Regions from separate parts of the Arthrobacter arabinosi genome, predicted to be linked through region 1. Evidence: predicted binding sites of a transcription regulator. Region 1 holds the regulator's gene; the other holds the start of a gene.
What was found. Region 1 encodes HrcA, which represses chaperone genes, less so after heat shock. Its sites were predicted from a motif close to TTNGCACTCGNNNNNNNCGAGTGCNAA; they were not measured.
Positions count from the first base shown of each region.

Region 2: the regulator HrcA is predicted to act here: its motif matches at 2,205-2,231, upstream of groES (co-chaperone GroES).

Region 1 is NZ_JBTNDF010000001.1:427,579-431,953, forward strand. Features, by position in the region: gene ACX80P_RS02055 (DUF4870 domain-containing protein) at 1-215, opposite strand, end outside; gene ACX80P_RS02060 (DUF3097 family protein) at 295-1,155, opposite strand; gene hrcA (heat-inducible transcriptional repressor HrcA) at 1,333-2,346, shown strand; gene dnaJ (molecular chaperone DnaJ) at 2,458-3,591, shown strand; gene ACX80P_RS02075 (16S rRNA (uracil(1498)-N(3))-methyltransferase) at 3,594-4,358, shown strand; gene ACX80P_RS02080 (GerMN domain-containing protein) at 4,370-4,375, opposite strand, start outside.
Region 2 is NZ_JBTNDF010000006.1:205,884-210,258, forward strand. Features, by position in the region: gene groL (chaperonin GroEL) at 81-1,694, opposite strand; gene groES (co-chaperone GroES) at 1,770-2,066, opposite strand; gene ACX80P_RS15085 (siderophore ABC transporter substrate-binding protein) at 2,386-3,330, shown strand; gene ACX80P_RS15090 (ABC transporter permease) at 3,363-4,375, shown strand, end outside; gene ACX80P_RS15095 (iron chelate uptake ABC transporter family permease subunit) at 4,366-4,375, shown strand, end outside.

The sequences.
Region 1 (4,375 bases):
TCCTTGGACTCCTGGGCCGTGAAGGGGCCGCGATCCTTGAAGATCAGGAAGATCAGCAGGGACGGGATGAAGCCGAGGATCCCCCCGAAGTGGGCCAGCGTGGCGAACTGGCGGTCTTCCGATGCCGTCAGCGGAAGCGCGTTCGCCGGAGTGCCTTCGAACGCGGGCTGCGACTCGCCCCGTCCGTGGTGCTGTTGGTCGGCGGTGTTGAACAACGTCAAGTCCTTTGCTGGCTGTCGAGAATGTTCCCCCGGAGTGTGCTCCAAGGATACGGGGTGGCAGGCTCCGGTCGGCTCAGGGGCTGCCGGGAGTCGCGGTGAGGAAGTCGATCACTTCCTCGACCCGCCCCAGCAGCGAGGGCTCGAGATCCGCGTAGCTGCTGACCCGGCCGAGGATGCGCTTCCATCCGTTGGCCACGGCGGCCTTGTCGTGGTGGGGCCAGCCGAGACCGGCCAGGATGCCCGTCTTCCAGTCCTGGTGGCGGGGGACGACGGGCCAGTCCGCCAGGCCCAGCGCGGCCGGCTTGACCGCCTGCCAGACGTCCACGTAGGGGTGGCCGACGATCAGCACGTTGCCCCGGGCCCCGGGGGCGGTCATCGCCTGCTGCGCGATCCGGTACTCCTTGGTGCCCGGGAGCAGGTGGTCCACGAGGATCCCGAGCCTGCGCTGCGGGCCCGGTCCGAAGGCGCGGATGGCGCCTTCGAGGTCGTCGACGCCGTGCAACGGTTCGACGACGATTCCCTCCAGGCGGAGGTCGTCGCCCCACACCTTCTCGACGAGTTCGGCGTCGTGCTGGCCCTCCACCCAGATCCTGCTGGCTCGGGCGGTCCTGGCCCGCGCGTTCTCCACCCGCACGGAGCCGGAGGCGGTGCGGGCGGCAGGAGCGGCGGTGCGGGACCCGCCGGGGACGGGCGCGACGACGTGCACGGGCCGGCCCTCGAGGAGGAAGCCGTGGCCGAGCCTGAACGTCCGGGTCTTGCCGCGGCGGTCCTCGAGCACCATCACGTGCAGCCCGCCGGACTTCTCCACCCGGACCACCGCGCCGACGAACCCGCTCTGGACGTCCTCGAGCACCATGTCCTTCTCGACGGGGACATCGGCGAGTCCTACCCGCTTCGGAGCCGCCAGGTCGCGGGCTCCCCAGCCGTGGTCCATCCCGGGTCCGTCCTTCCCACAGGGGCTCCGGCGGTCTGCCGCAGCCCGGGATCCCAATGCTAACAATCGCAGCGGACGTACTAGACTTGGCACTTGCGCGTGTCGAGTGCTAACGACCGGGAACCAGCCGCCGCACGTACCCGTGGGAAGAGGAACAGATCCGGAGGTGACACAGGAATGAGTGAACCGCGACGCCTTGAGGTGCTCCGGGCCATCGTCGAGGACTACGTCCACTCCAGGGAGCCCGTAGGGTCCAAGGCCCTGGTGGACCGCCACCGGCTCGGCGTCTCCTCCGCCACCATCCGCAACGACATGGCGGTCCTCGAGGAGGAGGGCCTGATCACCGCCCCGCACACGAGCTCCGGGCGCATCCCCACCGACAAGGGGTACCGCCTGTTCGTGGACCGCATCTCCGAGGTGAAACCGCTGTCCGCGCCGGAGAAGAAGGCCATCCAGACCCTGCTCGAGGGCGCCGAGGACCTCGACGACGTCATGGACCGCACGGTGAGGCTGCTCGCGCAGCTCACCAACCAGGTGGCGGTGGTCCAGTTCCCGCGCGTCGGCGGAGCCGCGGTGCGGCACATCGAATTCGTCCAGCTGGCTCCGCAGCAGATCCTCGCGGTCCTGATCGCCACGAACGGCACCGTGCAGCAGCGCATCGTCCGGACGCCGGCGGAGATCGAGGAGTCGGAGCTCGCGGAGCTCAAGCAGCGCATCCTGTCCGCCGTGTCCGGCGTGAAGCTCACGGCGCTCCCCGGCGAGCTCGGCGTCGCCCTCTCCAAGCTCCCCCCGGGGCTGCGCGCCCACGGGGGTACGATCGTCAGGGCCCTCGAGCAGCTTGCCGGGCTCGGGCGGGAGGACCGCATCCTGCTCGCCGGGACGGCCAACCTGGCCCGCTCTACCGGGGACTTCCCGCTGAGCATCGGCCCCGTCCTGGAGGCGCTCGAGGAGCAGGTGGTCATGCTGCGGCTGCTGTCGGAGATGGAATACGACGCGCGCGGCATCTCGGTGCGGATCGGGAGCGAGAATCCCTACGGGGGGCTGTCGGAGGCCTCCGTGGTGGCCACAGGATACGGCCCGGATGCCGGAGCGAAGCTCGGGATCCTCGGCCCCACCCGGATGGACTATCCGACGACGATGGCGGCGGTGCGCGCCGTCGCCCGCTACCTCTCGAGGATCCTCGAGGAATAGCGGGGCAGCGGTCCGGGGTTGTCGATAGCGGCGCCGAAACCGTCCATGGCCTTTCCGCCGGTGCAGCCGGCGAGCAGATGACAGACGTCCAACAGGAAGTGATGTGCACGAGTGAGTAATCACTATGAGGTCCTCGGTGTAGCGCAGGGTGCGACCGGGGAGGAAATCAAGAAGGCGTACCGCAAGCTCGCCCGGAAGCTCCACCCCGACGTGAACGAGGGGCCGGACGCGTCGGAGGAGTTCAAGCGTGTCAGCCACGCCTACGAGGTGCTGTCCGATCCGCAGAAGCGGCGGGTGTACGACACCACAGGCAACGAGAACGGGACGGACAGCGGCTACGGCGCGGGGTACTCGGGCTCGGGTTTCGCCTTCCAGGACATCTTCGAGACCTTCTTCGGCGGGGGCGGCGGTCAGCAGTCCGCGGCTCCGTCGCGGACGCGTCGTGGTCAGGATGCGCTCATCAACGTGCGCATCGACCTGAAGGACGCGGTGTTCGGCGTCAACAAGAAGATCGAGGTGGACACCGCCGAGGTGTGCCCCACGTGCGACGGCAGCTGCTGCCAGCCCGGCACCTCCCCGCGCACCTGCGACATCTGCGGCGGTTCGGGTCAGGTCCAGCGCGCCGTGCGGTCGATCCTCGGCCAGGTCATGACGAGCGCCCCCTGCGGCACCTGCCAGGGCTTCGGCACCGTCATCCCCAGCCCCTGCCACGAGTGCAGCGGCGAGGGCCGCGTGCGTGCCCGCCGCACCCTGACCATCAAGGTACCGGCAGGTGTGAGCACCGGCACGCGCATCCAGTTGGCCGGCCAGGGTGAGGCCGGAACGGCCGGCGGACCGCAGGGCGACCTGTATGTCGAGATCCGCGTCGCCACCGACTCCACCTTCCTCCGCGACGGCGACGACCTGCACGTGACCCTGAGCGTGCCGATGACCGCCGCGGCGCTCGGTACCACGGTGCACCTGGACACCTACGACGGCGACCAGGAGCTGGACATCAAGCCCGGCACCCAGCCCGGCGAGATCCTGACCCTGCGGGGCCTCGGCGTCACGCACCTGCGGAGCCAGGGCAGGGGAGACCTCCGGGTCCACCTCAACGTCGAGACACCGCGCAACGTGGACCCGCAGCAGGAGGAGCTCCTGCGCAGGCTCGCGGAACTGCGCAACGAGGAGTACACCGACGGACAGCTCGCCAGCAGCGGCTCCGGCGTCTTCGCCCGCCTGCGGGAGCGGCTCGGAAACCGCTGACCATGACGCGTCCCCTGTTCTTCGGGCCGGCCGAGGCGGTCCGCGCCGCGGCCCCGGGCGGCGTCTTCGTGCTCGGCGGGGACGAGGGGCGCCATGCCGCCACCGTCCGCCGCCTCGGCGAGGGTGAGCGCCTCGACGTCTCCGACGGTGCGGGCTACCGGATCGGCGGCGTGATCACCGCCGTGGGGAACGGGACCGTCGAGGTCGCGGTGGAGACGGCCGGCCAGGAGCCCGCTCCGCAGCATCGGCTGGTCCTCGTCCAGGCCCTCGCCAAGGGCGGTCGCGACGAGCAGGCCGTGGAGGCGGCGACCGAACTCGGAGTCGACGCGGTCGTGCCCTGGCACGCCGAGCGGAGCATCGTCCGCTGGCGTGGCGACAGGGCCGAGAAGGGCCGGCAGAAGTGGGTCTCGCTCGTCCGGGCCGCGTCCAAACAGTCGCGTCGCTCGTTCGTGCCTGAGGTCCACGCGGTGCTGGACACGTCGGGGCTGGCCGCGTGGGCGGGGGCGGTCGACCGCATGATCGTCCTGCACGAGGACGCCGACCTCCCGCTCGCCGACCAGGTCTCCGATCTTCTCGCGGCCGGATCGGGGGGACCGACCTCGACCGCCGTCGTCGTCGGACCGGAGGGTGGGATCAGTGCTGCGGAATTGGGGACGCTGCGCGCCGCCGGGGCCGGGGTCGCGCGCCTGGGCCCGCACGTCCTGCGCTCCTCGACGGCCGGCCCGGCGGCCGTGGTGCTGCTGAACCACCTGCTCGGGCGCTGGTAGCCCGCACGCTGCTAGCG
Region 2 (4,375 bases), on a different contig from region 1:
GAAGTGCCCGGACGCAGAAGCACCCCGACTCCGAGGAGCCGGGGTGCTTCGGCGACACGAAGGGGCCGGGGCCCCTGCGCCTAGTGCGAGTGGCCGTGGACCTCGTCGTCGGACGCCTCGGGCTTCTCGACCACGAGGGTCTCCGTGGTGAGCACCAGCGCCGCGATGGAGGCCGCGTTCCGCAGGGCGGACCGCGTCACCTTCACGGGGTCGATGATGCCGGCCTCGACGAGGTTCTCGTACTCGCCGCTCGCGGCATTGAAGCCGTGGCCGACCTCGAGGTCGGAGACCTTCGCGACGACGACGTAGCCCTCGTGGCCCGCGTTCTCGGCGATCCAGCGCAGCGGCTGGGCGAGGGCGCGGCGGACGAGGCCGACGGCGGTGGCCGCGTCGCCCTCGAGTGCCAGGACGTCGGGGTCGGTGTCCAGTGCCTTGCCGGCGTGGACCAGCGCGGAGCCGCCACCGGCGACGATGCCCTCTTCGAGGGCCGCACGCGTCGACGACACGGCGTCCTCGATGCGGTGCTTCTTCTCCTTGAGCTCGACCTCGGTGGCAGCACCGACCTTGATCACGCCGATACCGCCGGCGAGCTTCGCGAGGCGCTCCTGCAGCTTCTCGCGGTCCCAGTCGGAGTCGGTGCGCTCCACCTCGGCCCGGATCTGCGCCACGCGGTCGGCGACGTCGGACTCGCTGCCGGTGCCGTCGACGATCGTGGTCGCGTCCTTGGTGACGGTGATCCGGCGTGCGGACCCGAGGACCTCGAGGCCCACCTGGTCCAGCTTCAGGCCGAGATCAGGCGAGACGACCTGCGCACCCGTGAGGGTGGCGATGTCCTGCATCATGGCCTTGCGGCGGTCACCGAAGCCGGGCGCCTTGACGGCGACGACGTTCAGGGTGCCCCGGATCTTGTTGACCACGAGGGTGGAGAGGGCTTCGCCCTCGATGTCCTCGGCGATGATGAACAGCGGCTTGCCGGCCTGCAGGGCCTTCTCGAGCAGCGGCAGGAACTCCTGCAGCGAGGAGATCTTGCCGGAGTTGATGAGGATGAGCGCGTCCTCGAGGACGGCTTCCTGGCGCTCGGCGTCGGTCACGAAGTACGGCGAGAGGTAGCCCTTGTCGAACTGCATGCCCTCGGTGAGGACGAGCTCCGTCTGCGTGGTGGAGGACTCCTCGATGGTGATCACACCATCCTTGCCGACCTTCTCGAACGCCTCCGCGAGGAGATCGCCGACCTCGGTGCTCTGCGCGGAGATGGAGGCGACGTCGGCGGTCTGCTGGCCCACGACCTCGCGGGCGTTCTCCAGCAGGCGCTTGGCGACGGCCTCGACCGACACCTCGATGCCGTGCTTGAGCTGACCCGGAGCGGCGCCGGCGGCGACGTTGCGGAGGCCTTCCTTGACCAGTGCCTGGGCCAGGACCGTCGCGGTGGTGGTTCCGTCACCGGCGACGTCGTTCGTCTTGGTGGCGACCTCCTTGGCCAGCTGGGCGCCGAGGTTCTCGTACGGGTCGTCGAGCTCGACCTCGCGGGCGATCGTGACGCCGTCGTTCGTGATGGTGGGAGCGCCCCACTTCTTGTCGAGCACGACGTTGCGTCCGCGGGGGCCCAGCGTCACCTTGACGGTGTTCGCGAGCTTGTCCACGCCGGCCTCGAGGGCACGGCGGGCGGCATCGTTGAATTCCAACTGCTTTGCCATTGATTGGTTCCTTTCAGGCTTGTGCAGCAAGAAAAACCCCGGCCACTGCGGGCCGGGGCTTCTCCGATCGGGGTGTTACTTGACGACGATCGCGAGGACGTCGCGGGCGGAGAGCACCAGGTACTCCTGGCCGCCGTGCTTGACTTCGGTTCCGCCGTACTTCGAGTAGATGACGACGTCGCCCTCGGCGACGTCGACGGGGACGCGGTTGCCGTTGTCATCGACACGGCCCGGTCCGACGGCTACGACTTCGCCCTCCTGGGGCTTCTCCTTGGCGGTGTCCGGGATGACGAGGCCGGAAGCAGTGGTCTGCTCGGCTTCGAGCGGGCGGACAACGATACGATCCTCAAGCGGCTTGATAGAGACCGACACGGGCTCTCCTTTGCGTTCGGTACCAATGGACTGTGGGCCGTCGGGCTGGGCGTGAACCGTCGTCGCGGTGCCGGCGAACGCTTCCCTCGGGATTAGCACCCGCAGTGAGCGAGTGCCAACTCCGACTGTATGCAAGCGCTGGCACTCGGTCAAGGCGAGTGCCAGCCCGTGGCCATGGGCGGAGGGCCGGAACCGATGCCCGGGCTATTACGTCATGCTCCGTTTGCGTAATTCCGCACCGGTCGCCTAGATTCGATCAGGTAAGGCTTTCCTTACTTCATTCTTCCCGGCCCTCGGCCCCTTCCCCCGGAGTCCATCCATGTCACACGTGCGCCTCGCCGTCCTCTCCGCAGCCGCTGCGGCCACCCTCGCCCTGACGGCGTGCGGCGGATCCTCCGAAGCCGCCGGCGAGCCCGCGTCCTCCCCGATCGTCACGGTCGAGCATGCGCAGGGAACCACCGAGGTGCCCGTCGACCCGCAGACGGTCTTCACCTTCGATCTCGGCGCGCTGGACACGCTCGACGCCCTCGGCGTCGGGGTGGCCGGCGTCCCGCAGGGCACCCTCCCCGCGCAGCTCTCGGGCTACGAGGGCGGGGACGTCGCCGACATCGGATCCATGAAGGAACCCGACTTCGAAGCGATCGCCGCGGGCGCCCCCGACCTGATCATCATCTCGGGGCGCGTCGCCGACTCCTACGACGAACTCTCCGCGATCGCGCCCACCATCGACCTCAGCGTCGACGCGGCCGATCCGATGGCGAGCTTCACGGAGCACACGGAATCCCTCGGCCGGATCTTCGGCGTCGAGGACGAGGTGGCGGACCGCCTGGCCTCCCTCGACGACGCCATCGCCGGGACGAAGGAAGCCGCCGCCGCCGCTGGAACCGGGCTCGTCCTGATGACCAGCGCGGGCGAGGTCACCGCGTACGGCGCCGGTTCCCGGTTCGGCCTGATCCACGACGTGCTCGGCGTGGCACCCGCCGCCGAGGTGACGAGTGAGGGGACCCACGGCGAGGCCGTCTCCTTCGAGTACATCGCGGAGGTCGACCCCGCCCACCTGTTCGTGATCGACCGCGACGCCGCGGTCGGTGAGGCGGGAGCAGCAGGGGCCGCGGTCCTCGACAACGACCTCGTGAACGGGACGACAGCCGGGAAGAACGACGCCATCACCTACCTCGACTCGGCGAGCTGGTACCTCATCGGCTACGGCCTGGACAACCTCGACGCCATGGTGTCCGCCGTCAACGAGGCCGTCACGGCCTGACCTGCCCACCGCACCCCGCGGCAGACGCCTCCATGCCAGTACTCACCCTCCCGCCGCGACAGCCGGTCCGGCAGCATGGTTCCAACGGATCACCCGCCCTCGGGCTGGCCGGTGGAGCCGTGCTGCTGCTCGCTCTCGTGAGCCTCTTCGTGGGCGTCTCCGACGTCTCGCCCGGGGACCTGCTGGCCGGTGATGCCGACGTCCGGCAGACCTTCCTCGTCAGTCGCGTGCCGCGCACGCTGGCGATCGTGCTGGCCGGTGCCGCCCTCGGCATCGCCGGATTCATCCTGCAGCTCATGGCACGCAACCGGTTCGTCGAACCCTCCACGGTGGGGACGGTCGAGTCCGCCACCGCGGGCATCCTCGTGGCCACGCTCGTCCTGCCCGGAGCGCCGATCGTCGATAAGATGCTCGTCGCCGCCGTCTTCGCCATGGCCGGCACCACCCTCTTCCTGGCCGTCCTCCGCCGCATCCCGCTGCGCAACACGCTGATCGTCCCCCTCGTGGGCATCATGCTCGGCGGCGTCATCGCCGCGGTGACCACGTTCTTCGCCTACCGGTTCGACCTGCTGCAGACCCTCAACACCTGGATGATCGGCGACTTCTCCGGACTCGTCCGCGGCCGCTACGAACTGCTGTGGATCGTCGCCGTCCTCGCCGTGGTCGGCTACATCTGCGCGGACCGCTTCACGGTCGCCGGGATGGGCGAGGAGTTCACCACGAACCTCGGGCTGGGCTACCGGCGCACCATGAACCTCGGTCTGGTGCTCGTGAGCCTCATCAGCGCCGTCGTCGTGGTGGTGGTCGGAGCCATCCCGTTCCTCGGACTGATCGTCCCCAACCTCGTGTCCCTGCTCATCGGCGACAACGTGCGCCGCGCCGTGCCCTGGATCGCCGTCGTCGGAGCCGGCTTCCTCCTCGCCTGCGACATCCTCGGGCGCATCATCCGCTTCCCCTACGAGGTGCCGGTGGGAGTCATCGTCTCCGTGGTGGGCAGCATCCTGTTCATCACCCTGCTCGTGAGGAGGAACGCCGGTGCGCGCTA